3 regions of the Paenibacillus sp. B-A-8 genome follow, and region 3 is predicted to be linked to each of the others. Evidence: riboswitches for the same ligand, from Rfam matches in the RefSeq annotation. Region 3 holds a riboswitch; each other region holds the start of a gene.
The links. Region 3 has a riboswitch for cyclic di-AMP ahead of ACN6MV_RS16860 (APC family permease). Riboswitches for the same ligand answer to the same signal wherever they lie in the genome.

Region 1 (11,135 bases), 150 kb from region 3:
CATCAAAAAGCGACCGCAAAGACGCACTCGTCATCGCAGATATGGTCAAAAACGGCTTCCAGTCTTTTCGGCAACTTGTATAGCTTGCAAAACACCCTTATTCCGAATAATCCTACCTATATACAACAGATATAAATGTTTCTCTGTGCTAAATTCATATTCACGCGTATTAATCCCATTATATACGCAGAAGCCTTTGTTGTTCCCCATCAGATGGCGGGCACGTTTACTTACGTATACAGGGTATTTAATCCGCCGTTTGACCGGGATATGCACAGTGCATACCGTTGGGATTTTAGGATTAGTTACGCCGAGAGCGGAACGAAAAGTATGGTCATGGATAATGTCAACTCGCTCAGAGCCCCTTAGGATAGGGGATAAGCTTTGCCTTGCTCCTGCTCCCTAGAGCTGCAAATAAATAGACCTTATGCCCTCGTCTAACCAGTTCTTCCGTCAGCTCATAAACAATTTTTCCAGTCCCTCCTTTGATGGAAGGTAATGGCTGTGCATTTGGATAGTTCGAAATCACTTGTGCGATTGTTAATTTTTCACTTTTCGGAAATTTAATCGATTTTTTCATACAAACGAGATCCCCCCAGCTTTTACTTTTTAGCATATTGGGTTAATAGACTCTGACAGTCGGACACGAACCTGGAGATGTGAGTATTTTGAATATCAAGCTTCTGAATGCTCGAGTTAATTCTTTCAAGAAGAAACTGCAATTTCTTAAGGTTTTCTTCAGATAAATCCGTGAACATTTTAGGGTTTAGCAGGAAGAAACGGCTGAGAAATGCATCCAATTCCGCAAAATCCTTTTTGGTTAAATTAAGGGGACTAATTTGTATAGATTTCACCAGTGTTTCCGCCTTTTTTTTGCACATTTCCCGACTCCTTTTACGGGGTGAAGCCACAGAATTACGCATAGATCATTTCTCCTTCAAGGATTAACTTGGTGTTCAACCTAATTTTCGAACAGAATATCCCCTTTTTCATAACATACAGTATGAGTTACTTTCTTTTAAAGGAGGAGTGTGCGATGCAAAATAAAAAAAGGAATTCCAAACCTCCAGTCTCCCCCAGAGAGTTAGATAAGCTAGCCTTAATTTCTGCGATACTCCTGCTAATGGCTGCTGTAATTGGCCTATATATCGCTTGGGTTACTCTGAAGTATCCAAACTCGTCATCCGAACTTGTGATTTAGCTGTTCCTCAGGGTAAAAGACCAAGGATACAATAAACTATGCAATAAAACAAATCTTGAGTGGGCACCAATTGACATTCAAGAACGCCGGAAAAGGTCGGTTTTCTAAACTTTTCTGAGCCTCTGGAATGGCATTGTCCATAAATTGAATCCACCGCTAACTGAGATCCATTCTTATCTCTGTCCTTAAGAATTCAGGATCCTCATTGTAGGATGCATATCGCTAACACGCAATAACTATAAACCTCAGAAGTGGATCAGAACTGGCATGTCGGCAGGGTAGAGGCGTTTATACGTCTATATGCATGTGTTATTGTACCGATCCGAACAAGCAGGTTGGCAAACCTTAAATTGTGGCGGCTTTTGGATAGAAGGTTTGGCTTTTTTAGCCGATGATACACCAATTATTTAAGGAAAAGAGCTTCGCTTCTCAGATGAATGGATTATAATAAAACTTAAGTTAAAGTTGATAAGCACATACGGTTCTTAGATTACATGTCCTGTCCTCTAACATAATTATATCGGCTAACGGAACACATTCTTGGCCTATTTCGGCAATCAGTACCGTAAAAAAAAATAAACCGCAATTTATGCGGGTTCTATGCGGAACATACTCTTGTCATCCGACAAAAATGACATTAAAGTGCCCACATTAATGTCATTAATCTCCCTACAATGTGTCTCTTCTCACTTTATCACAGTGCAATAAAAAGTTGATCTTTAACAATGAAATAGATCAACTTTTTATGCAGATTGTAGGTGAACCTCCAATAATAAATATAAGTTCCCATCGAATGGCTAACAGCAGTTATTCTTATTTATCGCATTAATTAATAGTTCCAGACTCTCTACAACCTGTGTTCGTTTGTTCTCCGGAATATCATTCATTACACTCCCGAAATACGAATGAAGTACGGAATTTATATTCTCATGGAGTATCCACCCTTTTTTTGTTAGCCTTAGTTGGACATAACGTCGATTTTCTGGGTCCGTAATCCGTTCAACCCAATCATCGGTTACAAGATTATTTACAGTCCTGCTCATTGTACTTTTATCCAGGTTAAGCACATTGGCCAATTCGATCAGTGATACTTTACCAGCGAGTCCTATATGCTGATATTATTTCTTTGGTATTACTAATTACTTTTAGAGGAGAGATCACTTGAAAATTCTTATTTATGGTGCAGGCACAATCGGGAGTATTTTCGCTGGGAGACTTGCGTTGTCAGGATATGATATCACTGTCCTTGCAAGGAGGACAAGACTTGTTGACCTGAAAAAAAACGGGATGATTCTCGTGAATTCAGGCAACAACCGAGAAGAAATTGCAAAGGTAAATTTGATTGAACATCTGTTGCCAGACAATATTTTCGATTACATAATCGTAGTAATGCAAAAAACACAGATAGTCAGTGTATTGCCGATACTTTCTCAAAATAAATCAAAAAATATTGTCTTTGTAGTCAATACAGCATCTGGTTATGACGAATGGGTTCATGCAGTGGGTAGTGACCGCCTGATGCTAGGATTTCCGTCCGCAGGAGGAGAACGTGTAGACGGCCGGGTACATTACTTTATCGGCAAGGGATTCATGCGGGCTTTTCAGACCACTACATTTTCAGAATACAGTCGCCAAAAAACCGAAAGGCTACAAAAAATAGTAGATATTTTTAACAATGCCGGTATTTCATCAGTTGTAACTAGTAACATGGATATGTGGCAGAAAACGCATGTGGCAATGGTTACAAGTATCGGTAACGCTCTTTATAAATATAATAGTAATAATTTTGCTTTGGCAAAATCATATGCAGATATTAAATTAATGGTTCTGGGGATAAAAGAAGGCTTTGCTGTGTTGACTAAATTAGGCATTAAAATCACACCTTCAAAACTTCACTATTTAAAACTTCCCGTTTTTATGATTGCCCCAATTTTTAAAATTATCATGGGCACAAAGTTTGCTGAAACAGCCATGGCAAAGCATACAGCCGCAGCAAAACCCGAGATGATCTGCCTTCAGGAAGAATTTGATATGCTAATCAAAAAGAGTAATGTGGCTACCCCTTCTATTGATAAGTTACGAAAAAATCTTTTAAAAGAATTGTGTAAGGGGACATGAAAACTGCACCTCCTAAGCATCCCCCCTTAATCAGGATTGTCCTTTTTATTCACGCTTATGTAAGAATTGATTTTTTTAATTAATTCAGGAAATTGATCAGCGTCTGGTGATCTCCAATATAATCAGATAGTGTTGCAGACGGTGCGAATGAAATATTATCGGTTCCCAAAAGTCCAAAGGGGTGCTCCCAAGCCAAGTGGCTACTGGAGCGCCCTATTTTTAGAGTTCCGGAGTCCTATCCACTTGTAGATTTTACGATAACTGCATCGTAGTGATACAAGTATTGTCCCCTTCCGATGTTGTGAAGGAAGAGGTGCTGTTCTTATCATCGTAATCAATCGTTACGTGAAACGTTTGGTCTCGCGGTAGCCAGAGATCAATAAAACCATTGTCATGGGATTTAATAACATCCTTTATTACCACTTTGTTATTGTGGTCGGTTACGGTGACATTAAATGATGTATTCGCCATTTCTCCCTGACACCCAGCCAGGTTATGTATGGCACAGGGATGTGTTTGGCTAACGTAAGGCGCAATTGAAACGAAAAACTCATCCCTCGGCAGGCCGTAGGTCAATTTTTGATCATTATCCGTTGTCACTGTCAGCTGATTTGATGTAATCGAAGCCGATTTGGCTTTGGCATTACCCATGCTGTAGTCATTCACCAATTTTTTAATATCGTTTGTTTGGGCTAGCTTTTCACCAATCGGCTCAGTTTTTCCCCTGTCAGCGATTGTATAGGTGCCCAAAGCTACACCAATCAAAGTTATCGCTATAGCCGTGGACATAAATACTTTTTTATTCATGAAATTTACTACCTTCCTTTTTACATTTAGTGCCGTTTAATATTACATCTTTTGCTCTGGCCAATCTATTTCCAGGGATCAGGAACTGCTGGGATTCAGTTTATAATTTTACTGGCATCATGCTCATAATTCTCTTGTTAAGCATCAGTGTTTGTGATCAGAAGTTACCACATTTATTACTACAGATGTTTTTTTGCCGCCTGAATTTACATTAATGGTAGCCTTTCCTGAAGCAACCGCTGTCACTAATCCACTTGCATTTACCGTTGCTACTTTAGAATTACTTGAAGAATAGGTTATCTTTATTTTCCCGCCTTTGGGTGAGGTCACCGCGGTGGGCTTCAGCTGAAAGGTTTCAGATGGCCTTAAAGGATTAGAAGGGCCTTTGACTGCAATTGAAGTTACTTTTACCGCTTGTGCCGCTTGTGTCGCTGGCGTTAAAGCAGCTGGACTGGTGATTGTTAATGTTAAAAAAGCTACAGATAATGTAGCTGTTAATACACCTTTTTTCAATACCTTCATTCTTAATCTCCTCACAGTATAGCAATACATTTTGGAGAAAGTATGAAGATATGATGTTCTTTTTAAAAATAATTAACGAATCCGAGTGAGAGTGTAGACTTCTTCCAAGTTGTCCAACCAAAAGAAATTGGGCTTCTACTCACCTACCACATATAAAATGTACATTTAAGTGTTACCATGAGAGGGTATTAAAGAGTTGAATTATACTACTAGGAGGAATATTATATGAATGGGTTAAGTGGATTATCAGGTTCAGCTAATATGCCAAAGAACTGTGGAATGGATGGAATGCATACGGGAACAGGAGACAAAAAAATCACCAATCACGAGCATGCTAAAGAACCCATTCAAAACCCAAAGGCAAATATACTGGACGAATATCGTGGGCAAACTATTGATATTAGGTTATAAGAACATCACATACATACCCTAGAGCAAACATATGATTATATCCATTTGAAAAGATATTAGTGACCAACATACAAAGGAGTCCCCATGATATATAGGGGACTCCTTTGTATGTTGAGGAGGAATCTGTGGGATTAGGGAAATGAGAAAACAGACCGTTCTGGGATCTTCTAAAAAACTAGGGGTATCCTGCAGCCATATATGGCTGCTGGATACCCCCTCACCTATTACTTAATTAACCATACTAAGATAACTCTCTTTATCTACTACACGCCGAGCCGTAACATAACGATCTTTGTAGTATCTTTCGGACAACTTGCTTATGCTTACTCCCTTGCTGCTTGAGGAGTGGGCGAATTGATCGTCGCCTAAGTAAATTCCGGCATGGGAGATACCATTACCAAAGGTATTAAAAAACACCAAATCTCCTGATCGTAAGTTCTCTTTTGCAACGGGTGTCCCTACTTTAGCTTGTGACTGGGAAGTGCGTGGAAGATCATCCACATTAAACTTTTTTAGTACATACAGGATGAATCCGGAACAATCGAATCCTGCCTTAGTGGTTCCACCCCATAAATAAGGTGTCCCGAGTACCTGATTCACTTCACTCTCCAGTTTTACCTCACTTGCAAAAGTACTTGGTACAGCTGTTGTGAAAATAACTGCAGCTCCTAGTAAAGATAAAATGACTTTCTTCAGAACCTTGTTCTCCCTTCAATGCCTACGGAGTTAGCTGAGGGTTCGGTTAAAGGTTCCCTATATTCTCTTGCTCACAAGAATAATTCACCCGGAATGGTTCCCCCGTTTTCAATACGAAATTCGGCAGTTGGTTAATATTTTGTAACTAATTACACTTTAATATATCAAGAAATCGCCTGTCAATGCTTTCACAAATTTTATACTTTTATTTTTAAACTACATAGTTTCTACACTTTTTTAGTGTATAATGCAGATTTTCGAGCTTTAATTACGCAAAAACCCTATTTATATAAGTAACTATTTTTCTATTGTCCATGCATTATCCCTTTTTCTTTCTATCAAGATAAAAAATAATGGTGCTCAATAAAAGAAACAAAATTGTAATCATTAACTTGAATTTAGTGTCCATTAGATTAACATATCCATAGCCAATGAGTGTCTCAAGTAGCAACGATGGTATTTTACCTATCGCAGAAGCAACTATAAAACTTGAAAAGCCTACTTTGGAAATAACGCAGATTAGAGTGACTAATGATGAAGGAATTAACGGCGCTGATCGGACAATTATTATGCTAAAAAACTGACGCTTCGGACTTAATGATTGAATCTGGGACTGCCATTTGATGGTTTTATTCGGACGATATTTCTCCTTATAAGTTAAGGTACCTTTGCGATAAAGAAGATAAGAGACGGCTGCCCCTAAAACTTCTCCGATCCAAGAGAGAAGAAACCCGGGAACCACACCAAAGACTAACATATTCACAGTCGTTAGTGCCACTGATGGAATGATTCCTACAACACTTATGACCACATTTATCAATAAACTTATGAGGACTGCCCAGGCTCCCCATACCATCAGCCACCGCATGAGTAATTCTGAATCCACTCCTAGGTATTCCATACTTCCCCTTCACTTTCAATCCACGTAGTATACCTATCTTCTAAACGAATTCTATACTCTATATCTTCAACTCTATTTTCCATCTATTGATACTCCTTCTCCAATCTCTTCTACAAACTTTCCACATATGATAACTCTTGCAGTAATTATATAAATGGAGGGAATTAATCAATGAACATGACTCATTACATGTCCCTTCTTATGGACAGCCAGCCGTGGAATCTGATCATCTTTATGGCAATCCCCGTCATTTTTGCTGAGACTATTACAGTAACCGAGTTCTTTATCCTTTTCAACAAAAACGTCCAGGGTGGATTAAAGGCGTTTAACCGAATCTGCAGTATTTTGGCCGGTCTCTACTTTACAGGAGTTTTCTTGTATCTCTTCCCGACAGCTTTTGTCCCTCTGACCGTAAATGGAGAGTGGCATTCCTGGGTAGACGTAGTCGCGGTTGGATTTTACCTCAGTGGCGTATTCTTCCTGCTGCCTCTGGCTCTTTTGGAGCTTGGGCTTATCGGCCGTAAACGTTCGGAAGAAGGAAAGCTCAAGCTTCACTTTATTCTCGTCAGCGGGTTTCTCGTTGTTGCACACATCGCCATGATCTTTGGGATGGTTAATCCTGAGATTGTAAGCGGAATGGCTGGTATGAATCAGTAATAAAGAAAGATTGCAAAAAGACTTCGAAGATATACTTCGAAGTCTTTTTTTATAGAAAACATCGAATGTAGGTGTCACAAACTTTTGTTTTTGTAAAGGATTTCTGTATCGCTAAATCATTATAGTTTTACTCGTTGTAAGCGAAGGGCATTTAGAACTACGGATACAGAACTTAGTGCCATAGCTGCTCCTGCGACCCAAGGAGCCAAGAGACCGATAGCAGCAATAGGAATCCCCAGTGTATTGTAACCAAGAGCCCAGAACAGATTCTGGCGGATGTTCGTCATTGTCTTGCGGCTCATATAGATGGCATCAGGTTTTGTCTCTATGCCCAAAGGATTGAAAACACCTTGGTTAAAAGGGGAATACAGGGGAATTGACAAATTCGTTCATAGCAGTTGGATTTCAGGTAGCATTGCTTCACCCTGTTCCATCTCGCCTGATATAGCTACACTCTTATTTCCTTTGAATATAATAATTTCGTCTCCTGTTAAGCTCCCTATGGAATCCGTCACTACATCGCTACCATCAATGATAAGGTCCCCTTAATACAACTTTCCTTCTTTTAATATCCATTCACCTGGGAATTTCTCATTAATCAATGCCATCGCCATTGAACTGTTGGATATCATTTTTTGCGAAGCAATATGTTCTATTTGAGATTCCATTCCAAGAATAGCGTATGTACCTTGTGAAATCGTCAGTAGCAAAGTAACGGTGGAAATAAAGAGCATTAGCTTTCGCGATAATTTCATATCAACCCGCCTTTTAATATTTCTTCCCTGAAAGCTTTAGAAAGAATGGATTATCAAACAGTTATAAAGAACATTACAAATCCTTTAGACCCATGAGTTCATTATTCGTCCTCTCTAGAAACAAGGAACTTATATCCCACTCCCCGTATGGTTTGTTAAGGACTATATTCCAAACCTGCACTGTTAAGTTTTTTTCGTATGTTTTTTATATGGGTATAAACAATTCGGTATCCTCCCCTATAATCAATTCCAAACATTTCCTCTACCAATTCTTTACGGGTAAATACACGTTGTTTACTCTTTGCAAGTGTAACAAGTAATACAGTCTCTTTTTTAGTTAAAGGAATGGATGTTCCCTGCATATAAAGCTCGTTATCATCTAATCGTATTTTCATATCCGACGAATCCATAACATGTAATTCTGTTAGAGGAACTTGTGAAGCTTGTATTAGGGTTGATCTGCTCAATAAAGAATTCATTCGGCTTAACTTTCCTGTAAATGAAAAGGATTGACCAAGTAACTGTCCACCCCAAAACAACCCACTTTATCCAATGTTGCTTTGCCCGCAGAAAGCTCAAGGAGTGGTATCCATTTAGTATCTTTAACGATTTCGAGAACATGGGATTCTTCTATATCCGGCAATAAGTCATCCAATAGGATGATATTAAAAGAATGCTTTTTCACCATAGTTAACGCATAACTACACGTTGCTGCTACCTTTATCGAAAATCCTTTTTCCAATAAAAAAATCCGAAGCAAATTTCTGATATTTCGGTCACTATGAATAATTAATACTCGATGATTAGTCATCATACTCAATGGTAGTTATGATGTTCGGAATGAAAAGAAAGCAACGAATAAAATTGTAAGAACTAACTCATATCAACAAATTTAGAGAATCAATAACGGTAACCAAAATAAAACCATTGGTTTACTTCCTTTATAAAAAGCTCTCTTTTATCATTTCCATTGTAGAAGGATTATGTGTGGACTCAATGTTGAAAGAATGTGATTTTTATGGACTTATTTCTAGTACATTTCGTCGCTCAACTTACTGACAAAATTTGCCTACAGCAAATAAAAATTCATTTTGTTCTGTCATCTTATCTCTCATCACTAACCCTATTTTCCACTCAGATATATGAAGAAAATATAGTTTAGACTGGAATCGTTGATTCTACAAGGTTTTGGAGCTAAGAAATCGTCAGCCTTTGATAAATAAGTTATAGACTGATAACCTAGAGGAAGGTATCCGTAATGCGACCGACACTATTAAGAGAAAATAAAAGTAGCCTGAGCATGAACTGTTTTTGGCATACAGTTGGACGTCCGGCGGCCAGAGACCCGGTCCGAATCCGGAAGAACCACTAGGTACACAAGCGGAAACTCTTCCTGAAATTAGATGGACACCAGTAAAAAAACAGCACGAGAAAAACTCTTAAACTGCCGCTAGTTTATTCATCTAATCTTTCCGTTAGTTGAATGAAATTACTGTTAGGAATCCTTTCGACGATGATAAATTACCGGCGAGGCGGCACTTTTCAGCCATAGGTATGCGTCACTTCCGCCAGGATTGGAAATCCAGATATTCGTGTCTGTATAATGGTATTTTCGTATCCAAATCAATTTATCGACGGAATGAATGTAGTCGGGACCGTAATCGCCATATCCTTCTGGTGGAATTGTAACCTTGGTGGTTTGTTCGCCTGATACGGTATCCACAATATATAAAGCTGGCAAAGGGAGTTTAGAAAAATCATTTGACCATTCCGCTTCTTTAACCCGAGAGACGTAAATCGTATCGTCGTCCTTCCAAGCAAAATCCAAGTCGGCGTAATTCTCCGGTGTATAAGTTGTAAATGTAGGGAATTCCTTCGTCATTAAATCTTTCTCCTTAAACCCAAACACAAGTCTTCCCCCACCTGCAATATACGCTAAGCTGTCTTTCGAAGGTGCCCATTTCGGACGTCCGACTTCTAAAATGATTTCATCCAATACTTCAAAATGACGACCATCGGATGAGATCGCGCAAACCATATTGCTGTCCATAGACCAGGATGCTGTTGGTGATACAACAAATGAAAGCCAGCTGCCGCTCCGCGAGAAAGAAAAATCACTGGGATTGACCGCAATGATTTTTGAACCGTTATTTGATATCTCATTCGATAGCCTATAAAATTTTTCGACGTTCTCCAAAGAGCTCGCCCCCGCCCAATTCTTCGGCAGTATCTTCTTATAAAGCGTCGCTCCCATTCAACCTTCCGGTGTGAGGTCGCCATTTTTTGATAGAATAAATCCGCTGCCGTCAGGAATCCAGACATATTCATCTACTCCAATTGCAGCGTTATTAAACTTCTTCAAGTCTGAAACATTGAGCACAGTACTGTATTTATAGGCAAGAATACTACCGTGGGGAGTCCACCTCGACAAATACCCTTTATAGATTTTTATTGTTTTTTTGGTGCTAACATCATAGATCTTAACGCTCTGCTGAGGCGGATTTTCTCCATCTTCTTCAACATAGGAAAGTAACACTCCATCAGCGGACCAATCTAGGCTCAAAGCCTTCCCCGAACTAGATACCTGGCTCTCCGTACCATTTACATACACCCTACGTTGCCGTTCCGAATAAAAGCGACTTTCGCCGGTACCTCTATTGTCCGTGAACTGTATCAGACGGATGAAATACCATAATAAAGAGGGCAATCGTAATAACTATTTTTTTATACCAATATGCTCTCACCTACTTCATTTCATTTTTCATTAGGGATGCCCTGTTTTATGTATTTTTACTCAAGTTGAGTTACTAACATTTCCAATTGATATAGCAAAAAGAGGAGCTGCCGAAGCATGCCCCTCTTTTCTTAGACCTTTTTAATTAAGATAACTCATTATTCAGCCCGGCTTAATGTGATTTTTTCACTACTCGTTCTCAGTGAAAACTAAGAACTTGTATCCAACTCCTCTTATTGTTTGTATAGGGTTATATTCTAAACCCGCACTTTTCAGTTTCTTACATATATTTTTAATATGAGAATCTATAACACGTGTCCCCCCATCGTATCC
Region 2 (11,135 bases), 180 kb from region 3:
TACGGTTATTTCGCATCTTGATTCTCTGCCGCTTGAAATTTATAGCCTACTCCCCACAACGTTTGGATCGGATTATAACTCATTCCAGCTCTATGCAGCTTCTCACGAATATTCTTAATATGAGTATCCACCACTCGAATTTCACCCTCATAATCATGTCCCCAAACCCGTTCAACCAGTTCCTCCCGGGTAAAGGCACGCTGTTTGCTCTGGGCTAACATCATAAGAAGATCAAATTCCTTTTGAGTAAAATCTACAGGAACCTCATGAATACGAATCTCTCGAGCATCCGGGAAAATATTTAACTCTGGAAAATCCAGCACCCATTGTGGGGGTTGCAAGACTTGAGTAATCGTAGACCTCCGGATTAACGAATACATTCTAGCCAATAACTCTTCAGGTTCAAAGGGCTTCGTTAAATAATCATCTGCCCCTACCCCAAGTCCATGGATTTTGTCTTTGGTTTCCGTACGTGCCGTGAGCATCAGAATAGGTACGGTATCTGTTTCTCTGACAGCCCTGCATACTTGCCAGCCATCCATATCAGGCATCATTACATCCAGCAATATGATATCAAAGGTGTTTTTTTTTATCATAGACAGGGCTTCTTGACCCGTTGCAGCTTCTTGAATTCGAAATCCTTCTTTCATTAGATAAATACGAAGTAAGTTCCGCATATTCCACTCATCATCTACGATCAATACCTGTAGTTTTGACATTATACCCACACTCTCCATTCTTTATTTTATCTACTTCAACCCGCTGTACCGCTAGTTATCGGTGTATCCAGTCTTTGTTTTCTTATAAAGTACACCATAAGAACCAGAGCCACACTCATTACCGAAACACTAGTCCATTGGCCAGCTGTCCAGTCGAGCGCATACCGCGGAGAATCTCCACGGAGATATTCCAGTAAGAATCGGCCAGCTGCATAGAGAATATTGTAGGATAGAAAAAGAACACCTCTAGGCAGTTTCTTGTTTTTTAAGGAAAGAAGAATAGCAAAGACAACAAAGTCCCACTGTCCCTCCCAGACTTCTGCCGGCCATAATGGAACAGCTCCATACTGCTCATAGGCTAACGTTCCTTCTGGATAAACGACTCCAAAACCCGCATTAGTAGGTGAACCAAAAGCATCTCCGTTTAGAAAACAGGCTATGCGACCAATCGCTTGTCCCAATATGATTGCTGGCGCAAGCATATCTGCTAATTCCCAGAAGGAGATCCGATGGATTCGGGCATAGGCTGCTGCGGTAACGCTCCCCCCAATCAATGCTCCCTGTATAGAGATCCCACCGTTCCAGATTGCAATAATTTCTGAAGGATGCATCGAAAAATAGTCCCATTGAAAAAAGAACACGTGCCAGATTCTGGCTCCAAGAATTGCCCCACCTATAACGTAAATCATCAAATTGGGTATATGCTCACGAAAAGAAGTATCTCTTGCTATGTATAATGCCACTCCCACCGCCGCCAAAACCGCCAGTGTGACGACAACTCCATAGGATCGAATTGTAAAGCCGCCTATTTCAAATAATTCTACTCTCATATGATTCCCCTTCGGTATACGACTTTATCATTTCTTACCTGATGATCTGATTAGCTATCTTTATTGTACGGACTGAATATGTAGAAAATATGTTGAAACATTGGGTAAAGATTGGGTTATCATGACTTTCAACGGATCATGTGTACCAAAACAGGCTGACAACCGAGAATTGACCGGTGCCAGCCTGTTCAGTGATATCAAGAATTTGATATCAGTTTATGAATGACAATTAATGGCCGGAATGCGGGTTTCCGCCAGATGCAGGGGAAATCTCAAGCATATCATCAATCTCACTTTGGGTAGTGGCAGAAATTGTTGAGCTCTCACCGGTTACCCAGGCATGATTGTAGGGACCTTCTGAAGGTGATTTCTGAAATTTGGGTTGAACATTCATCAAATATTCCATCACAGAATTCGGCAGTCCATCCTTTTCTGTAAAAATCAACGGAGCGTGTTTGCCCAAATGACTAAATGGAGCAGCAGCGATTGCCAGCATCGTCGAATCTGTCGTCAAGAACGAAAAGTTATGTCCGGGCGTAGTGATTCCCCATCCAAAATTATTGTTAGTATCTTTATACTGGGCAAAAGCGATCGCATTTTCGTAGGGATTTTCGCCTGCAATTCGGGTTACCGATCCATAAGACTTTAATTCTTCTTCAACTTTGCTGGATATAACCGAGTCTGGACCAAGGACATAGATGGTCGCCTTTCCTCCGCGCTTATTCAGAGCTTCCACTGTAGCTGCAGGAATTTCGTCTTTCTTCACATAGAGTAATGGTTCTGGCATGTGGGCGATCCAATTTACAGCTGGTAATGTATACTCAGGACTATCCATGGACCCAACAATGACGGCCTGTGGAAGCTCACCCGCTGCTTTTGCATAATAGGCATCAATGGCCTGTGCAACAGCTGCTGGCTCGTCCCCTTCAATCTTATCGATCTTCATATCCAAGGTGTTCAATTGCTCTTCAACGCTTGACGATACTGGCCCTACAATAACAATCTGTATGTTCTCATTCCCTTTAGCACCCATCGGCTTCAGCCGCTTAAGCTCTTCTATTGTTACAGAAGGAACACTCTCTTTGCCAAAAAAGAGAACCGGCCCATTGCTGGGGTGATGAATCAAATCGGTGCTAGCCGCAGCGATTTGCCAGTTACTCACATCGGTCAAAACCACACTTGAGGGTCTATTATTTTCTGTCTCCGCCGTCCAAAGTGTGCGGGAGACCAGAACTGCTGCCTGAGTCGGATCAGACGTATTAATGCGTGTCGTATTTTTAGTCCCCACCCAAGGTTCTGAGATCGTAGTACTCTTTGGTTCATTGGTTGCTGCTTCAGAGTCTTTATTGCCTACTTGACATCCAGATAAAATGGCACTTAATAACAACGTTAACGATCCAATGATTAAAACCTTTTTCATTCCATTTCCTCCAATTTGTAATATCTTAATTTTATTAACTATACTTTACATAAAAATTGTGTGGAAACTATGAAGTTCTACCCTATATTTTAGGGTGGAATGAATCCCTCTCTTTGGCCATACGATACATTATCAACAAACAGGGGGTTGTACAAATGACAAGCTGGATGGTTGCTACAATCTTTTATGTTTTCATGGCATGTTGGTCATTCGGTTTCATTTACCGCTACCGTTGTAATCTTACAAGTACGATCACGATGATATCCCCAATGGTAAGCGGCATGATCATCGGCTTTGGGGGAGGAACGATTGCGGGTTTGTTACTCAGTCATAACTTGCTGCTATCCCTTTTCATTTGTGTTCTTATCGGGATGATTGCAGGTGGCAGTATAGGGGCGATAATCAGTATTGGTGCCTTTCTGAACGGGGCATTATCTGGCATGATGGCAGGGATGACGGGCGCGATGCTCATTAATATGCTTCCCACTTCACAGTGGAGCCAAAGTATCTTAGCATTTATGGTTATCAGTGGTATTTTTCAGTTTGTCCACCTGTTAATGCTTCAAGGGCAGATTGAAGAAAAAATCCTTAGCCAGTCCCCATGGATATATCGCAGTCCCGCGCTTATGCTCATTGTAACCGTTATACTTCTTTCAATTCACATCACCTTCGAACGTAAGGAAGCTTCACTCATCGACTCTAGGTCTGCCCCGAAGCCTGAGCATATTCAACAACCATTCGATAAAAGTAAGTCTAGTGGACACCGAATGTCTCATTAAGAATAGCTGGTGTACCTATAGCCATTCTCCACTGCTCATCAGGCAACACCGACTTTGCAATAATTTGGAGGTTAGAACATTCATCCCGTATTGTTTTTGATCCATGAAACAATCCTGAGTAATACTTCGTATTAAACTGTTCTTCATTATGGTTGGAACCTACTTCATCCGCACAAACGTATACTTCGATTGGAGCCAGTAACTTATGGAATGAATTCCTCGTCTTCATATTCCCTTAGATATGTATGACTTCATCCGAAAGCTGGGACAGTAAATATATATCATTAATCACATGTGCTATGGGAAAGACCTGCTGAGTCTTTCCAGAACATACTGTAGTTGTACCCGCTATAAGAAAAAGAGTACCCAATGCCCCCAAATTCAACACCCCTTCTATTAATTTACAAATAGGTTGGCCGAGCCTTATTATTTTTATACTCCTATCTTTCTCCATAGATTCAATACAATTTCAGGGTAAATCAAACCTAATTATTTTTATCCCTCCTAAAAATTAAACCGTCTGATCATTTTCAACCTATTGCGGTTTGGTTGCAATCAGACTATGAGCAGCTCTTTCGATTGGAAGTGTTCAAATACCGTCTCTTGTCACTATGATAACAGTACTTTTTACAGTATTAAACCACTTGTCTGACTTGTTGTAGCTGCGTTCTCCATATTCATTGCTTCGGAAGCCTGTTGTGCCTGCAACATCGTTTGCTTGGTTTGGTTATCTACCCATTGAATTGTGCTATCAAATTCCATTATCGCTTGAGCCATTTGATATATAGCCTTGTTTGCCTGTTGCACATCTCCGACTACGGTAGACTCTGCTACAGCATTCTCTGATAAATTAGATAAAAAACAATTCCTTGGCATCGTAAGTTTTTGAGGTACATTACTTAATACTGCCTTGTTTTGGAACAATACATTGTAACGATTGACATACACTTGATAGTCCAGGTTCGTCGCTTCCGTCAATCTAACCATTTTATTTATATTCTGATTAAGTTGATCCAAAAGATATGCTCCCTCAGACAGGAAATATAGACCTCTTTGGTAACGCCCAATCAGTAGTGGATTGATAGAACTAGAAGACATTAATTCTGCTACTTGATTATGATAATCACGATAAGTGCGATTCCAATAATATTGCGCAAAGCAAAATTCCCGCCTCCTTTTAGCAGCTCTACATTTATCTACTTTTTTTATTGCCGTAAGAAAAGAATACCAACGGAATTTTGGGAAAGTATGGAGAAACAATAAGGAAAAATATAAATAATCGGGATGCATAGCCCTGATATGTGAATGAACAAAAAAATCGCCCTATCTAAACGGTAGGTTGTGTGACACCTTCGTTTAGCTTAGGACGATTGTTCGATTGTTAGTTATAAAATTTTCTAGTCAATATTTAATTGTTTTTTCAATCGTTCGTTTTCCACTTTTAATTCATTAAAGTCTTCGTGAAGTGTCCAATCTACTTGTGATTGGTTCGAATGAGATCCATGACCAGGCATTCCTTTCATCCCAAACATCATAAATATCATCATCAGTGGACATAACAACAATAGTAACAATGACCATTCCATCTGTGTGCCTCCTCTGTAAATTGTCTTTCTTTTGATATTTTTATTATAGAAGAGTGATTTGTGGATTTGATGTTGAAACATTGGGCATTCCATGAAGTTATTGATTCTTGGCTTAACTCCTTAATGTCTACATTGAACCGACACATATTAATGGTATTTTTAAATGGAATTAAATAAATGAAACAACAAGGAGGAATTATTTATGACAGGTTTGAGCCAGGTATCAAGTGCAGGTAATATGCCAAAAAATTGTGGAATGGAAGGTATGCATGGAGGGGCTGCAATTAAGCAAACGACCAATTACCAACACACTGAGGCCACTCATCAGAACCATACGGCAAAAATACCGGATCAGTATCGAGGGCAAACTGTTGATATTAAGGTCTAGGAGCTACTTACATACCAAATAAATCGTAAGCGTCAAACAGCCCAAACCTTGAGATCAGGATGAGGGCCGTTTGACGCTTACCTTTACAATGGACTGATCATCAAAATCCCCCGCTAAAATTACATTGGTATGGCTCCTTTGTTGTTTCTGCTAACAGGCATCGCTTCGTTATAACTTCATCTCAACTCCATATTTCATCCTTATAATAAGTGTAAAGAATTTATAAAGGAGGTGAACCCCCTTGAAAAAAGAAAGAACCTTACTCAAATCGATCAGTTCTGTCCTTTTCGCGCTCTTTGCATCTGCACATCATTGGCTTCATACCCTGTTGATTGCCTTAGGATTAACATCCTTAGGTGCTGGGCTCTTCTCCATGGCTCCATCTCTTAAACTCATTTTTTTAGTCATCTCTCTTCTCTTGTCCATATGGTTTATCGTTGTAGCGAAACGAAGGTGGAAAAAAGATCGTCCTGCGGCATGGGTATATTTCATTTCATCGATCATATCCATCATCCTGGTTATTACAGCGGTACCTCAATCCATTTCGGATTTTCTGGATAAGCCCGTACAACAAAACAATCAACAAGAGGAGCATTCAGAGCATCACAAATAAATCAATAGATAAACCGTTTAGAGGAGTGTAAGTATGTTTTATGGTTTGGTTATAGGTTTATCGAAGGGCTAGAAACATTTTTGCAGTGGGGAGGCGCTGCTTTATTATGTAGCATCTTAATCGCTATTATTCTGTCAGTGTTGACCCTAACTATTTTTTCTGCGTGGTGCTATGGTTGAACAAACAAAGCAGAGTTATCAATGGAGCTTGGAAAGTAAAGCTCTTTCTGTTTTACAAGCAGACCGGATTAGCGGACTGAGTATTTTTTCCTTCTTCACACAGAAGTTAGTGGAAGTCAGTATATGTATGTCGCTGGGTGGGTGATTTTCCTTTGATGGGGGGGAACCTCCACCCAAAGAGCATCATGGTCACAGAAGTCTTTTTGAACCCATTACCGGCCTTTTTTTTGGTCCTCCTGGCCTCCCCATTCAAATCCCTCTAGAGCACTCCTTCTTCATCGATCCCATGGCAAAGTGGCAGCCTCTCCATCGATGATGCCACATTTGAGCTTCACGGCAGGCCATAGAGATATACCACGGACTGTATGACTGAAGCATTTTCCAGCTTTTCCGCTTGCTGTTTCCGGTTTGAATAGGGACAGAAATGAATTATTTAGGTTGTTGTCCATCTTAACTCCTCAGATTATTACAATATTAACGAACGAACATTATGGATGGTTATACGGCTGGTATGATGGCTTAGACAAGATCTAATCCCATTATTCTCCATGACACATCAACATATTCCCACCGTTACACATCGATAAATAAGGGAGCATATGGACTTACTAATTAAACACAAATTAACATTGCCTATCCTAATTAGATGACAACACTAGACGAAGGGCGAATTAGTCTGTCAATGTTACTAAAAAATAATAAACTATTGCAAAACGACGAAAGCTCTTACTAGCTTTCGTCGTTTCTTTATTTCTCATGGGTGCAACTATCTAAAATTCCGTTCATTGCTCCCCTCAATCACCTAACCTCAACTTTACGAAGCCATTTTACGGCATTCATCTGCACATTTACGACAATACTCAACACATTTCTGACAATGTGCGTCTTGAAATTTCGAACATTCTGCAGCACAATCGTCACAGATCTTTGCACAGACTTGGCAAAATTCTTTTGCGTATATACTTCCACGAGCCATCCATTGGGCAGCTGTTGCACAGATATCCGCACAATCACGCAAAGTGTGGATACAGTGAATTCTTGCTTGCACGTCTGTCTCTTTAAGACAAGAGGTTAAACATTCTTCACATGCTTGCATACAGTCGTTACAACTATCAATACAACTTTGAAAATGTTGAACCGAAGAATGTGAAATTGTCGTCATTTTTATTACTCCTTCATAATTTTAATGTTTGTTCATCCTAAGTTATATTATCCTAAAAGTGTATTTATATACAAAATCTAGCCAGACTGAGTTCGTGATTTATAGCTTGTACAAAGAAATCGCCCCGTCAAAATGGTTAATAAGGTCTTCCATTTATCCATGGGCGATTTCAATGGAGTTTTATATGCTTTTCTCTAATATGAGTTATTTAGACAAGCTTAGAAGTTGCTTTTTCATTCGTTCGTTCTCTACTTTTAACTCATTATAGTCTTCGTGAAGTGTCCAGTTGGATTGTGACTGGTTTGAATGAGAGTCTTTACCATGCATTCCTCTCATCCCAAACATCATCAATACCATCATCAGTGGACAAATCAACAGCAATAGCAAAGACCAATCCATCTGTGTACCTCCTCTGTAAATTGCTTTCTTTTAATATTTTTATTGTAGAAGAGTTGTATGTGGATATGATGTTGAAAGTTTGCATATTTCATGAAGTTATTGTTCCTTGCTTAAGTGATTGAAAAAAGCAATCCGGGTAATAACAACCATGTTCCTTCCTTTTCCTCTCCAGTCATTCCATAATTCGCAACCAACTGTTGATTTAGTCCCCGATTTAAGATGGATAGGATCACATATCTGAATATTTTTCCTCTCGGTAGCTTACGCTATCTCAAAATTAGGCGACTACAATTGACTACTATTATCGAGTTATGAGTTGACTAGAGCTTGCCTGAATATAGACTGTTTAATATACATGGAATGCCACAACGAAAATATATAAATCGTCCAAATCTTGCGGGAATAATCGGCCGTTCCCATTCGATGTTGTTTTAACATCTCTTTAACAACATTTAGTTGAATCCATTGGTCCACCCCACTCTCTGTAATTTGTTGAAGGATGGTATCACCCATTGGGGTTAATAACCATTTTTTCAAAGGCACAGGAAAGCCTAATTTTGGACGACCTAACACAGAATGAGGTACGATTCCCTCCAGGGCTTTACGTAAGATGTATTTAGTGGTTCCTATTGCGAGCAATAATGAAGCAGGAATTTTCTGGGCAATCTCAAACACTTCTTTATCAAGGAAAGGAACACGAACCTCTAAAGAGTGAGCCATACTCATCTTATCGGCTTTCATTAATATATCACCAGGCAACCAAAGGTTAAGATCTATTAACTGCATACGGGTTACGTCTTTTAAACCTTTGTGCCCCGCGTAAATAGGTTTCGTGATTTCTGTCGTAGTTTCCCAGTATTTATATAGATCCGGATGGAAAGAAACGAGAGACCTTTTCTCACCTTCAGAAAAAATGTTGGCATTTCCGAAAAATCGATCTTCTAAGGGTACCCCTCGGGGGTATGTCAATTGTATTATTACCGTTTTTTCACACCTTCCACTAAACACTAAGCCTCGACGCAAAAAGACCTCTCACAATAAAATACAACCTGTGAGAAGTCTTTTTCTTAAAGAGGATGCATACAAACCCAGAAATTAAAAAGGTAAAAAAACAGATGCTGACCTTACAAACTCATCATTCACTAATCATTTTGAGGTAGCTAGTTTCGCTCACTACACGGCGAGCAGTGACATAACGATCACGATAATATGACTCTGAGAGTCTACTAATTCTTACGCCTTTACTGCTTGAGGAATGAGCAAACTGATCATCACCTACATAAATGCCTGCATGGGAAATTCCTGTACCAAAAGTGTTAAAAAAGACCAGATCTCCTACGCGAAGATCATCTTTAGACACGGGTGTGCCTACTTTAGCTTGAGATTGTGATGTGCGCGGTAAATCACCTGCATTAAATTTATCTAATATATACAATATGAAACCCGTACAATCAAAACCCGCCGCCGTAGTCCCCCCCCATAAATAAGGAGTCCCCAATACCTCTTTCACTTCATTTTCAATACTTACTTCACTTGCGTAGGTGCTTGCAGGAACAGAAGTGAACAATACTGCAGCCCCCACTACGGATAAAATAAACTTTTTCAGAATCAGGTTCTCCCTTCAATGCCTACGGAGTTAGCTGAGGGTTCGGTTAAAGGTTCCCTATATTCCTTTGCTTTCAAGAATAATTCACCCAAGAATGGTTCCCCCGTTTTCAATACGAAATTCGGCAATAATTAATTAATTTTTTGTAACTATTGCTATAGTATTGTATTTATATTCACTGTGTCAATCCGATATAAAATTTTCTATTTTTATTTTCAAACAACACAAATACCACACAATTTTATAGTACAATGCATAAATTTCTAGGATTAGTGATCATTTTCGTGAATTTCATTCAACTTACCATTTTTCATCTTACTTGTATGGATAATAATATATAGAGAAAGTAGTGACATTATTGTAATTATTATTTTCATTGATTTATTTTCTACTTTTACATATCCATAAGCAAGTAAGGTTTCTAACCAAATGGAGGGAAGCTTGCCTACAGCAGTTGCCAACATATAGTTCAAGAAAGTCATACTGGATGTGGTGGCTACCAATGTTACAATGGAGGATGGTACGTAGGGTATGAGCCTAGCCAACAACAAGATGAAAAACTGCCTTAGTGGAGTCATATTGTTAAGATTATTTAACCACAGATAATTTACCCTTCTAAGCTTGTTCACTCTTTGAACACCTAATCGATATAAATTGTAGGATACCCCTGCACCTAAGACCTCACCAATCCACGAGAGCAAAAAACCAGGGTAGAATCCGAAAATCAAAACATTTACGGTGGTCATAAAAACTGAAGGAATTACTCCGATGATACTTATAAAAATACTAATTCCAATGCTTATCAGAAATGACCATATCCCCAGCGCACTTAACAATTCTGCAACTTGTTTTGAATAAATAGAAAACATCAGCTCACCATCTTAAAATGATTTAATTCTGATTACCAGTTAACGTCAAAGCTACAACAATCAACATATAACCAAGCACTAAAATCTCATGGTGTCCTTATAGGTAATATTGAATTATATAAATTGTTCAATCCTGTTTAAAAAATCTATACCCTATACTCCGAACCGTCTGAATTGGACTATATTTAAGCCCAGCGTTTTGGAATTTTTGGCGAATTTTCTTTATATGGGTATCAACTACACGATTTTCTCCTTCGAAATCATATCCCCATACACTATCCACCAATTCCTCTCTGGTAAAAGTTTTTTCTCTTCTTTGAGCAAGAGTAACAATCAAATCAAAATCCTTTTGAGAAAACCCCTCCAAGATCCCATCAATATAAATCTCCCTCTTTTTTGGATATATTATTAACCCAGGGAATTCAAGGGATCTTTCTTTTTCAAACATGGATTTTGTAATTGCTACCCTCCGGAGAATGGAGTATATGCGGGCTAATAACTCTTCAGGTTCAATATTCTTGGTTAGGTAATCGTCAGCTCCAATCCTAAGCCCGCGAATCTTGTCCTTAGTATCTCCCTGTTCCG
Region 3 (9,800 bases):
GCCAAAAAGAGATTAAAAATTATATAATTTTAAATGTATATGATAAAAACTACATTAGTCCACAGAGGACAGAAAGGAATTCTCCTTGAGTAAACCTAATAAAAGTACAAGCGTTCCCCAGCTAAGCAAACAAGAGAAACGGCGGGTAGAACAGGAGCAACAAAAGCAGAAGACGAGAATTTTAATTATTGGTTCAATTGCTTTAGTAGTCATCATTTTTGTTGGATTGTTTATGTTAGCTTCGAAAGATGCCGCAAAAAATGCCACTACGGGAGAACCAGTGGAATTCAATTACAGTGAGCTACCTAGAGTCGGTAAAGAGGATGCACCTGTTAAAATTGTTGAATTTGGTGATTTAAAATGTCCAGCGTGTTCCCAATTTGCAACTTCAGTTAAACCGAAGATTGTTCAAGATTTTGTCAACGAGGGAAAAGCAGCGCTCTACTTTGTAAATATGGCTTTCGTTGGTCCAGACTCTGAGACTGCCTCACTTGCTGCATTATCTGTATATCATCAGAATAAAGATGAATTCTGGAAGTTCTACGATGCTGTATACGCACAGCAAGGTGATGAGAGCGAAGAATGGGCAACTGAAGATTTCTTAGTAAGCCTTGCGGAGAAAGAGAAGTTAGCTATCGATTACGAACTGCTGCGTAAAGATATCAAGGATCGTACGTTTGCAGATGACCTAAATAAGGGCATGCAGCTAGCTACTGAAGCAGGGGTAACTACAACGCCATCCCTTTACATCAATGGAGTAAAGACTGCGGATCCATTTAACATTGAAGCGATTTCAACTGAAATTAATGACGCCGCAAAAGCTGTGGAGGCAAAGTGACAAAGTTCCTATCTTTTTGCAAGCGTAACTGCCTGTATCTGGCCTGGTTCGTCTCTTTAGTTGCTGTTGCCGGTAGCTTGTATTTGAGCGAAGTATTGAAATATGAACCTTGTAAGCTTTGCTGGTTCCAGCGAATTTTCATGTATCCTCAGTTATTCCTCTTGGGAATTGCAACGTTTCGAGGGGATAAACGGATAATCCCTTATGTACTTCCACTAAGCTTGATTGGTGGCAGTATCTCGATCTATCACTATGCGGAACAGAAAATTCCTGCGTTAAGTAAAGTTCTTCCTTGTACAATTGGTGTTCCTTGTAATAAGGATTACTTGAACTTTTTTGGATTCATTACGATACCATTCCTTGCGTTAATCGCTTTTGCTTTAATTAGTATTTTACTTTGGTACGGACGTAAGGAAGAAGAAGTGATGGAGTTAGATACAGAGGAAAGTTTAGGATTTTGATTTTCTAACTTTAAGTGATCCGAAAAAATGTGAAAAGTGATTAAAAACACGATCCAGAGGGATAATTGAAGAGAATGAAAGAGAGCATCCAATAAGACGCTGTATTTGCGCTTACTGGATGTTTTTTCATTCTTTTTTCATTTTTTTCAACGCTTTACTGTAACCACTTTGTAGACTAATATTAGACCTTGTGAGAAGTTGAATATGCGCTGAGTTTTCTTAGGAAAAACGGGGGAACCAAACTTGGCATTCGTGCCAATGGGGTGAATCGGAATGGGTCAATTGGACTTAAACCGTAGGGCTATACCACAGCCCGAATCCGCCAGCTAACCTCGTAAGCAAAGGTGGGATAATGACCATGCATAGCATGCGGATCATTTCCGTATGCTATTTTTAGTGTCTGCATTTATGAAATCCACCAATGAAAACAGCGCGCGGAATTTCCGTTTCAGCTCCCAAAGAAAGGAACTGTATCCACCATGGTAAGCAAGGTAAAACGACTATTGATCGGGCGTCCGATGAAGTCGAACGAACTCGATCATGAAAAGTTATCCAAGGTTAAAGCACTGGCTGTCCTGTCTTCTGATGCGCTCTCGTCTGTAGCCTACGGAACGGAACAAATTCTGATTGTACTAGTGGCTGCAGGGTTTACTGCCATCTGGTATTCCCTGCCAATTGCATTAGCCGTATTGGGCCTGCTGGCCATCCTGATTTTATCCTATCGGCAGACGATCTACGCTTATCCTCAGGGAGGCGGAGCTTACATCGTTGCCAAGAGTAATCTTGGTGTTCCGACAGGGCTTTTAGCAGGAGGGTCTTTGTTAGTGGATTACATTCTGACCGTTGCTGTTAGTGCGTCGGCAGGGACGGATGCGATCACATCGGCTTTTCCAAGTCTTCATAATCACACCGTTCTTATTGCAGTATCCGTTATTATTCTTCTTACTTTAATTAATCTTCGCGGAGTTACAGAATCAGCTTCATTCATCGCAATCCCAGTGTATTTGTTCGTGGTGTCGATTGTAGTGTTGATTATCTCCGGTATTATTAAATATGCAGCAGGTGGCGTGCATGCGAATGTCCCTGAAATTGGCGCTGCTGTTTCTAATGTTAGTTTGTTTCTACTATTAAAAGCCTTCAGTTCTGGCTGTTCGGCTCTTACGGGTGTAGAGGCTGTATCTAATGCTATTCCAAACTTTAAAGCACCTGCAGAAAAGAATGCAGCCAAGACCTTAATGGTCATGGGAGTTATACTTGGATTTATGTTCACAGGCATCACACTCCTGGCGTATTGGTACGGCATAGTGCCTGACGAAAAGGCCACAGTTGTTTCTCAGATCGCTGAATCGACCTTTGGTCGCGGAACTTTATATTTTTTCATTCAAGGTATCACAGCAGTAATTTTGTTCTTGGCGGCAAATACGGCATACTCAGCGTTCCCGCTGCTTGCATTTATGTTTGCAAAAGATAAATATATGCCGCATGCTTTTATGGTTCGTGGTGACCGTCTAGGCTTCTCCAATGGTATTATTTTTCTAGGTGTTCTGTCAGCACTGCTTGTAGCTGCATTCCACGGAAATACAGAAAGCCTGATTCCTCTTTATGCGGTTGGTGTCTTCATTCCATTCACATTGTCACAGCTAGGAATGATGGTTCATTGGTTTAAAACCAAACCAGCGGGATGGAAAAAAAGATTTGTTGTAAATACCATTGGTATGCTGACTACATTGACGATTACGCTTATTTTTATCATCACTAAATTTTCAAGCGTATGGATGGCTTTCATTTTCTTACCTGCTGTAATGTTCGTGTTCCACCGGATTCACAAGCACTATTTGAACACTGCAGATCAGCTTCGTATATGCCCGAGTACAGATAAACCTTTGATTAAAGGCAGCACGGTTGTTGTCCCTGTTGCCGGTGTAACACGTGCTGTACTGCATTCCATTAGCTATGCCAAGTCTTTAACGGATAATGTTGTAGCAGTATATGTTGGATTTGATGAAGAGGACATCCAAAAGATGGAGCAACGGTGGGAGGAGTGGAACCCAGGTGTACGCCTGATTGTACTTCGTTCCAGATATCGCAGTATTATTCGTCCGTTACTGAAATTTATTGATACAGTGGAGTGGAAGACCGCAGCAACGGATCATATCACGATCCTGATCCCACAATTTATCACTAAGCATTGGTGGCAAGCTGTACTTCATAATCAGACCAGCTTTTTAATCCGTTCTTACCTAATGAATTCAAAAGATGTTGTGGTAGCGACTGTCCCTTATCATTTGAATAAATAGTGAACCCTTAAGGAGAGGCTATATCCGGAACGTTCGGAATATAGCCTTTTTTGTATTTTAAAGAAGGAAATTGTTACAAATCCACAAAATTTAAAATTTATATGTTGACATAGAGAATGAGAATCAATATCATTTAAAAGTGAGACAGAGACAGTCAACATCTTTGAGAAAACATAGCTTGTACACACTAGGAGGGTATTAAATGTTTTGGTTTAACAGAAAAAGATTTGGAAGCATGAAATTAACGATGGTCGGATTAATGGTGATGGTGCTATTTTTATCCGCTTGCGGTAATAATAATTCCGGTAACGCATCAAACGCAGGATCAGAGTCTACGGCAGCACCTACTGCTGAAGCTACAGAAGCTCCTGCAGCGCCTAAGACGTTAACGGATGCAATGGGGCATGAAGTAACGATTCCGGCTAATCCAACGCGTGTACTGGGTTCTTATTTGGAGGATGCTCTGGTAACTCTGGGCGTGACTCCAGTAGCACAATGGTCCGTACCGAATGGTGTTCAGGATTATCTGGCCGCTGAATTGAAAGATGTGCCTACCATTAGCTACGATCTTCCGCTCGAGGCAGTAACCAGCTTTGCTCCGGATCTTATTCTCATCCCATCGGAGTCTTCTGTACAGAACGGTATCTACGACCAACTGAATAAGATTGCACCGACCTATGTGATTGGGGATGAACTAAATCAAGATTGGCGTAAATCGCTGCTCAAGATTGGTGAAATTCTGAACAAGACCCCTGAAGCAGAGAAAGCCATTAAAGAGTATGAAGACAAAGCGGCTGCTGCGAAAGAAGAGCTTGAAGGAGCTATTGGTCAAGAGTCCGTGGCGATTTTATGGTTGGTACAAAAGAACTTCTATATTGTAGATGAAACACGCAGTAGTGGTGCTGTGTTATACACAGACCTTGGTGTAACGCTGCCTAACTTAGTAACAGAAATTCCTGTTGGTACAAGAGCTACTTGGAATCCAATCTCGCTAGAGAAGCTTTCTGAGCTGACGGCAGATCATATTATTCTTGTAAACAGTGATAAGACTGAGGGTTCGGAGATCCTGGACAGTGCAATTTGGAAAGGTATCCCGGCTGTAAAAGCTGGTAATGTGCATGAAATGAGCTCAACAAGCAGCTGGTTATACAGTGGTGCGAACGCTGGCGGCAAAATTATTGATGATGTGTTAGAAAGTCTTGTGAAATAAAAAGTCGTAATTCACCATGAATGAGACTGATCTTTTGGTGGGGAAGGGCGTGCAGATCAAGTATCTTAGGATACTAAGATCTGCACCATTTTTTTATAAACCATTCCCATATTACGGAAAAACTACTCCTACAATTGTACAACCTAATTTTTTTTGCGATAATGAGAATGATTGTTGTTATCATATAGACTAATGTAACTATCGATTAAGGAGACGACTCATGGTTTCACCCTCAGATTTCGCAAATCGCAATAAAAATGATACAAAAAAAGCTCTACATACCCGACCGGCAGCTGCAATGGGTATTCTAGTGATTGGACTTGCTGCTATTGCCTTTGGACTGGCACTTTCGGTCTCGGTGGGTGCGGCAAATATCAAGCTAGCTACGGTATGGGAAGCAATATTTCATTTCAATCCAGATTTACAGCAACATCAGGTGATAAGAGAACTGCGATTTCCACGCGCGATAGCAGGTGCTATGGTCGGTGCTTGCTTCACAGTAGCAGGGGCAATCATGCAAGGCATGACAAGAAACCCGCTGGCGGATTCAGGTCTGTTAGGCTTGAATGCGGGAGCAGGTGTAGCGCTGGCCATAGTTTTTGCTTTTGCACCTTCGCTCTCCTTCACTTCACTTATGTTGTTTTGTTTTATAGGTGCCGCTGTAGCCTCATTTATCGTATTCGGAATTGGGTCGCTATCTTTTAATGGCCTTACACCGTTACGTTTAACGCTCGCAGGCTCTGCGGTAAGTGCATTACTGGTTGCTGTTAGTCAGGGTATAGCTATTCTTTTTAACTTATCCCAGGATATTGCCTTCTGGCTGGCTGGAGGAATGGGTGGGGCGAGCTGGACTCAGATCAAGATTATTTTTCCTTGGGTGTTCGTGGCATTAATCGCAGCGATGATATTATCGCGGTCCGTCACTTTGCTCAGCTTAGGAAGAGAAGTTGCTGTTGGTCTGGGGCAGCGGACAAGATTAGTGCAGTTGGCATGTATGATTGTTGTAGTCGTTCTTGCCGGAAGTGCAGTCTCAATGGTTGGCCCGATTGCTTTTATAGGACTAATTATTCCACATGTTACACGTTATTTCGTTGGTGTAGATTATCGCTGGATTATTCCTTGCTCGGCGATTCTAGGGAGCTTATTGATTATCTTTGCGGATATCGCCGCTAGAATGATAAATGCACCTTATGAAACGCCGCTAGGCGCTTTAATAGCCATCATCGGTGTACCTTTCTTTATTTACTTGGCGAGTAAGCGTAAGGGGGAGCTGTAATGCACAGATTAACCCTTTCTCCTAATGAAAAAGAACGCCGCACACGCGCCATTACAGTGTTATCGCTGCTTGCCATTTTGATCGTTGTTGTATTTATTGTCAGTATGAATACAGGATTTATGCGTCTATCCCCCCGGGAGGTATTACATACACTGCTGGGAGATGGAACTCATCAGCAAAAGCTAATTTTATTTGATTTCAGATTACCTCGCATCGTTATTTCATTGTTAGTTGGAGCGGGCTTTGCAGTGTCAGGCTGTATCTTACAAAGTCTCGCTCGGAATGCACTTGCTGAACCGGCTACGCTGGGCATTAGTGCGGGTGCAGGTTTTGCGGTAATCATTTTCATCTCGTTTTTTCCGGCTACAACAGCAGCTCCGGTATTCGTTTTGCCGCTTTTAGCGCTTGGAGGAGCTAGCTTAACCGCCGCTTTAATTTATATTCTTGCATATCGGAAAGCAGATGGTCTGTCTCCAACAAGGTTGATCCTTATCGGGATTGCGGTCGCTGCCGGAATCAATGCTTGCCAGCTTGTGTTAGCCCTTCGGCTTGATCCTAATAATTATCAATTTGTAGCGACTTGGATCGCCGGGAAAATATGGGGTGGCGATTGGAGATTTGTCCTTGCGCTGCTGCCTTGGATAGCGATTCTGTTACCGTTCGCCTTCTATAAGGCCCGTATTCTTAATGTATTGAATCTAGGAGATCATACTTCATTAGGACTTGGAATGCGCGTGGAGAAGGAACGTATTCTCCTTCTGGTAACAGCAGTAGCACTTGCCGGCTCCTGTGTCGCTGTAAGCGGAGGGATTGGCTTTGTTGGTTTAATTGCACCACATCTAGCCCGCAAGCTTGTGGGACCCCGTCATCAGGTATTATTACCGGCTAGTGCTTTGACAGGGGCACTCCTTATGATTACTGCGGATACCATCGGAAGATGGGTTCTGCAGCCTGCAGAAGTTCCAACAGGCATCGTGGTTGCGATCATTGGTGCACCTTACTTTTTGTATTTACTCGCCAAATCAAAAGTGTAAAACTAAGCTCTTTCTTACGAAGCAAGATAAATTATGTAGTTCATTCTAGGAGCATAGCTTCATAAAACTTTTAAGGAGTGGTTAACATGTCAGAACGTTTGAATACAGAAGAATTAAGTATTGGGTATGCAGAGGCTACAATTGTTAAAGGTTTGAACTTATCCATCCCTACGGGAAAAATCACCGCACTAGTGGGCGCTAACGGCTCTGGTAAATCAACAATTCTTAAAACTATGGCCCGGATCATGAAGCCTAAGAGCGGCAGCGTGATGCTGGACGGCAAATCGATCCATAACTTTTCTACGAAAGAGGTAGCTCGTCAGCTTGCGATCCTACCGCAAAACCCAACGGCTCCAGACGGACTAACGGTCTCTGAACTTGTCAGCTATGGTCGCTTCCCGCATCAAAAAGGATTCGGCACAATGACAGCTGAGGATCTCAGCATTATCTCTAACGCTATCACTGTTACAGGTATGGAGTCTTTCCATGACCGTCCGATTGACCGCTTGTCCGGAGGACAACGTCAGCGTGCTTGGATCGCAATGGCATTGGCACAAGAAACAGACATTCTATTCCTGGACGAACCAACAACATTTCTAGATATGGCGCACCAGCTTGAAGTTCTACAGCTACTGCAAAAGCTGAATGAGGAAGAAGGCCGTACCATTATTATGGTAGTGCATGATCTGAATCATGCTACTCGTTATGCGCAGCATATGGTAGCTATTAAGTCCGGTACTGTGGTTAGTGAAGGCTCACCTACTCAAGTTATGACACCAGAAGTACTGCGGGAAGTGTTTGGAATTGAGGCGGATATTGTTCCAGATCCACGCACCGGTGTGCCACTGTGCCTTCCTTATGAGCTTGCAGCCTATAAAGCGGTGTAAACATAATTGAAAATCATACAACGAACAGGCTCCCGTCATTGACAAGGGAGCCTGTTCGTTGTTACAGTTGTGGTTGCCTACAATTCCATGATACCACTACTTAAAATAGATCAAAGAACCATCATTTTCACATGGTTAAAGGAGCATGAAACATGAATATTGACAAAATTCAAGATGACCTAGAGCAATTAATGACTGCAGGAATAGTGAAGAGTCATGAAAACTTAAAAGATCACGTGTATACCAAAATGGGCGGCAAAGCTGATATTTTGGCGGCACCAGCTACTTATGATGAAATTCAAAAGATCGTTACATATGCTGAACAAAATGGGATAACCCTTACGGTACTTGGGAACGGCTCTAACGTGATTATCCGTGATGGAGGTGTGCGTGGGATCGTTCTGCAAACGGCAGGACTAACCGGAATGGGAATTCGAGATAATCTCTTGTATGCGGAGTGCGGCGCCAAGATTATTGATGTTTCCAGATATGCGCTGGAAATGGAGCTTACGGGTCTTGAGTTCGCCTGCGGCATTCCAGGAACGGTTGGTGGAGCGTTATACATGAACGCAGGTGCTTACGGCGGAGAAATTAAAGATGTACTGCATAGCGCGTTGGCTATAACTAAGAGCGGACAATTAGTGACTCTGCAAGGGGATGAGCTGCAATGGGGTTATAGAAAAAGCGTGTTCGCAAGCGGTGAATACATCGTGCTTGAGGCCAATTTTGCTATGACTTCTGGTGATGCGTTAGCCATCAAGTCGAAAATGGATGAACTTACTTACCTGCGTGAATCGAAGCAGCCGCTTGAGTATCCATCCTGTGGGAGTGTCTTTAAACGTCCTCCAGGTCGTTTTGCGGGTCAGTTAATTCAAGAGAGTGGCTTACAGGGAACAAGAATCGGTGGTGCTGAGGTATCCAAGAAACACGCAGGATTTATTGTAAATGCAGATAATGCAACCGCCAGTGATTACATCGGGTTAATTCACCATGTAAGATCGACTGTGAAGGATAAATTCGGGGTGGAGCTGGAAACTGAAGTGGAGATCATTGGAGAAGAATAACCTCTAATTAGTAAGAGCCCACAGATTACTGTGGGCTCTTTTGCTGTTATCACTTATGGTTCAATCCACTGATAGGGTGTATTTAGCTCTATCTGTAGTTATTTCCGCCTTGTGATCACCTATATCCTCAATACGAAGCCCGTCAATAGCTAAGTCATAGGTGGAATGTGGTAGAGATACTAGCTCACCATCAGCGTTTAAAGTGCTGCCAAATCCTTTTAATATTAATGCACTCCCTAGATAATCATCGATAACATCCTCCGCACTCCGGAACTCAACTGCCTCCAGATTAAAATGAATTTTATCCAGATCACGAAGCTCTTTCTTTTCAATAACAATGGTTTCATTTACATGACTGTTAACCCAGTCCATCAATTTCTGTATGCTTTGTTCCATAAGATGATCCCACCTTTACTTCAAAGATTATTAGGTTTAAGTTACCCTTTTTGTAGGATTTGAATCCATATTTTTGCCACATCTGAGCGAAAACGAACAAAGGATGGTGCTAAGCTATAGCGAATGTTACAGAATAGCAACAGCAGAGATAATCCTCTACAACCAGAATAAGGATAGATAGATATTAACTATTCGAAAAAGGGGGTAGTGTCATTTGATTCAGCTAACAGAGGTCTCCAAGTATTATCAGGAGAGGTGTGCGGTTGATCGAATAACTTTTGCAGTGGAGAAGGGAGAGGTCTTTGGGTTTCTAGGTCCCAATGGTGCTGGTAAGACG

Region 1: it holds a riboswitch for cyclic di-AMP, as region 3 does, so the genes downstream of both, ACN6MV_RS16050 (C40 family peptidase) here and ACN6MV_RS16860 (APC family permease) in region 3, are expected to answer to the same signal.
Region 2: it holds a riboswitch for cyclic di-AMP, as region 3 does, so the genes downstream of both, ACN6MV_RS15830 (C40 family peptidase) here and ACN6MV_RS16860 (APC family permease) in region 3, are expected to answer to the same signal.

Annotation. Positions count from the first base shown of each region.
Region 1 covers NZ_CP183882.1:3,619,843-3,630,977, reverse strand. Annotated here, with positions in the region: partial or broken gene ACN6MV_RS16095 (IS110 family transposase) at 1-68, shown strand, start outside; partial or broken gene ACN6MV_RS16090 (glycosyltransferase family 4 protein) at 52-580, opposite strand; gene ACN6MV_RS16085 (hypothetical protein) at 603-881, opposite strand; gene ACN6MV_RS16080 (hypothetical protein) at 1,037-1,201, shown strand; gene ACN6MV_RS16075 (MarR family winged helix-turn-helix transcriptional regulator) at 1,999-2,310, opposite strand; gene ACN6MV_RS16070 (ketopantoate reductase family protein) at 2,363-3,319, shown strand; gene ACN6MV_RS16065 (CueP family metal-binding protein) at 3,572-4,126, opposite strand; gene ACN6MV_RS16060 (Ig-like domain-containing protein) at 4,271-4,648, opposite strand; gene ACN6MV_RS16055 (hypothetical protein) at 4,874-5,059, shown strand; gene ACN6MV_RS16050 (C40 family peptidase) at 5,288-5,755, opposite strand; cyclic di-AMP (ydaO/yuaA leader) riboswitch at 5,760-5,891, opposite strand; gene ACN6MV_RS16045 (TVP38/TMEM64 family protein) at 6,075-6,656, opposite strand; gene ACN6MV_RS16040 (DUF6803 family protein) at 6,828-7,313, shown strand; partial or broken gene ACN6MV_RS16035 (hypothetical protein) at 7,433-7,627, opposite strand; gene ACN6MV_RS16030 (hypothetical protein) at 7,859-8,068, opposite strand; gene ACN6MV_RS16025 (winged helix-turn-helix domain-containing protein) at 8,224-8,547, opposite strand; gene ACN6MV_RS16020 (response regulator transcription factor) at 8,553-8,879, opposite strand; gene ACN6MV_RS16015 (hypothetical protein) at 9,564-10,265, opposite strand; gene ACN6MV_RS16010 (hypothetical protein) at 10,323-10,631, opposite strand; gene ACN6MV_RS16005 (response regulator transcription factor) at 10,992-11,135, opposite strand, start outside.
Region 2 covers NZ_CP183882.1:3,595,141-3,606,275, reverse strand. Annotated here, with positions in the region: gene ACN6MV_RS15900 (sensor histidine kinase) at 1-16, opposite strand, end outside; gene ACN6MV_RS15895 (response regulator transcription factor) at 6-719, opposite strand; gene lgt (prolipoprotein diacylglyceryl transferase) at 755-1,549, opposite strand; gene ACN6MV_RS15885 (cell wall-binding repeat-containing protein) at 1,779-2,969, opposite strand; gene ACN6MV_RS15880 (hypothetical protein) at 3,125-3,748, shown strand; gene ACN6MV_RS15875 (hypothetical protein) at 3,723-3,977, opposite strand; gene ACN6MV_RS15870 (hypothetical protein) at 4,376-4,846, opposite strand; gene ACN6MV_RS15865 (DUF2933 domain-containing protein) at 5,146-5,334, opposite strand; gene ACN6MV_RS15860 (hypothetical protein) at 5,537-5,722, shown strand; gene ACN6MV_RS15855 (hypothetical protein) at 5,964-6,335, shown strand; gene ACN6MV_RS15850 (hypothetical protein) at 6,790-6,963, opposite strand; gene ACN6MV_RS15845 (four-helix bundle copper-binding protein) at 7,329-7,676, opposite strand; gene ACN6MV_RS15840 (DUF2933 domain-containing protein) at 7,881-8,075, opposite strand; gene ACN6MV_RS15835 (asparagine synthase-related protein) at 8,385-8,861, opposite strand; gene ACN6MV_RS15830 (C40 family peptidase) at 9,211-9,681, opposite strand; cyclic di-AMP (ydaO/yuaA leader) riboswitch at 9,686-9,818, opposite strand; gene ACN6MV_RS15825 (TVP38/TMEM64 family protein) at 9,951-10,550, opposite strand; gene ACN6MV_RS15820 (response regulator transcription factor) at 10,678-11,135, opposite strand, start outside.
Region 3 covers NZ_CP183882.1:3,771,222-3,781,021, reverse strand. Annotated here, with positions in the region: gene ACN6MV_RS16870 (DsbA family protein) at 86-838, shown strand; gene ACN6MV_RS16865 (disulfide oxidoreductase) at 835-1,299, shown strand; cyclic di-AMP (ydaO/yuaA leader) riboswitch at 1,497-1,655, shown strand; gene ACN6MV_RS16860 (APC family permease) at 1,779-3,596, shown strand; gene ACN6MV_RS16855 (iron-hydroxamate ABC transporter substrate-binding protein) at 3,799-4,806, shown strand; gene ACN6MV_RS16850 (FecCD family ABC transporter permease) at 5,027-6,082, shown strand; gene ACN6MV_RS16845 (iron ABC transporter permease) at 6,082-7,116, shown strand; gene ACN6MV_RS16840 (ABC transporter ATP-binding protein) at 7,203-8,003, shown strand; gene murB (UDP-N-acetylmuramate dehydrogenase) at 8,156-9,067, shown strand; gene ACN6MV_RS16830 (hypothetical protein) at 9,128-9,463, opposite strand; gene ACN6MV_RS16825 (ABC transporter ATP-binding protein) at 9,678-9,800, shown strand, end outside.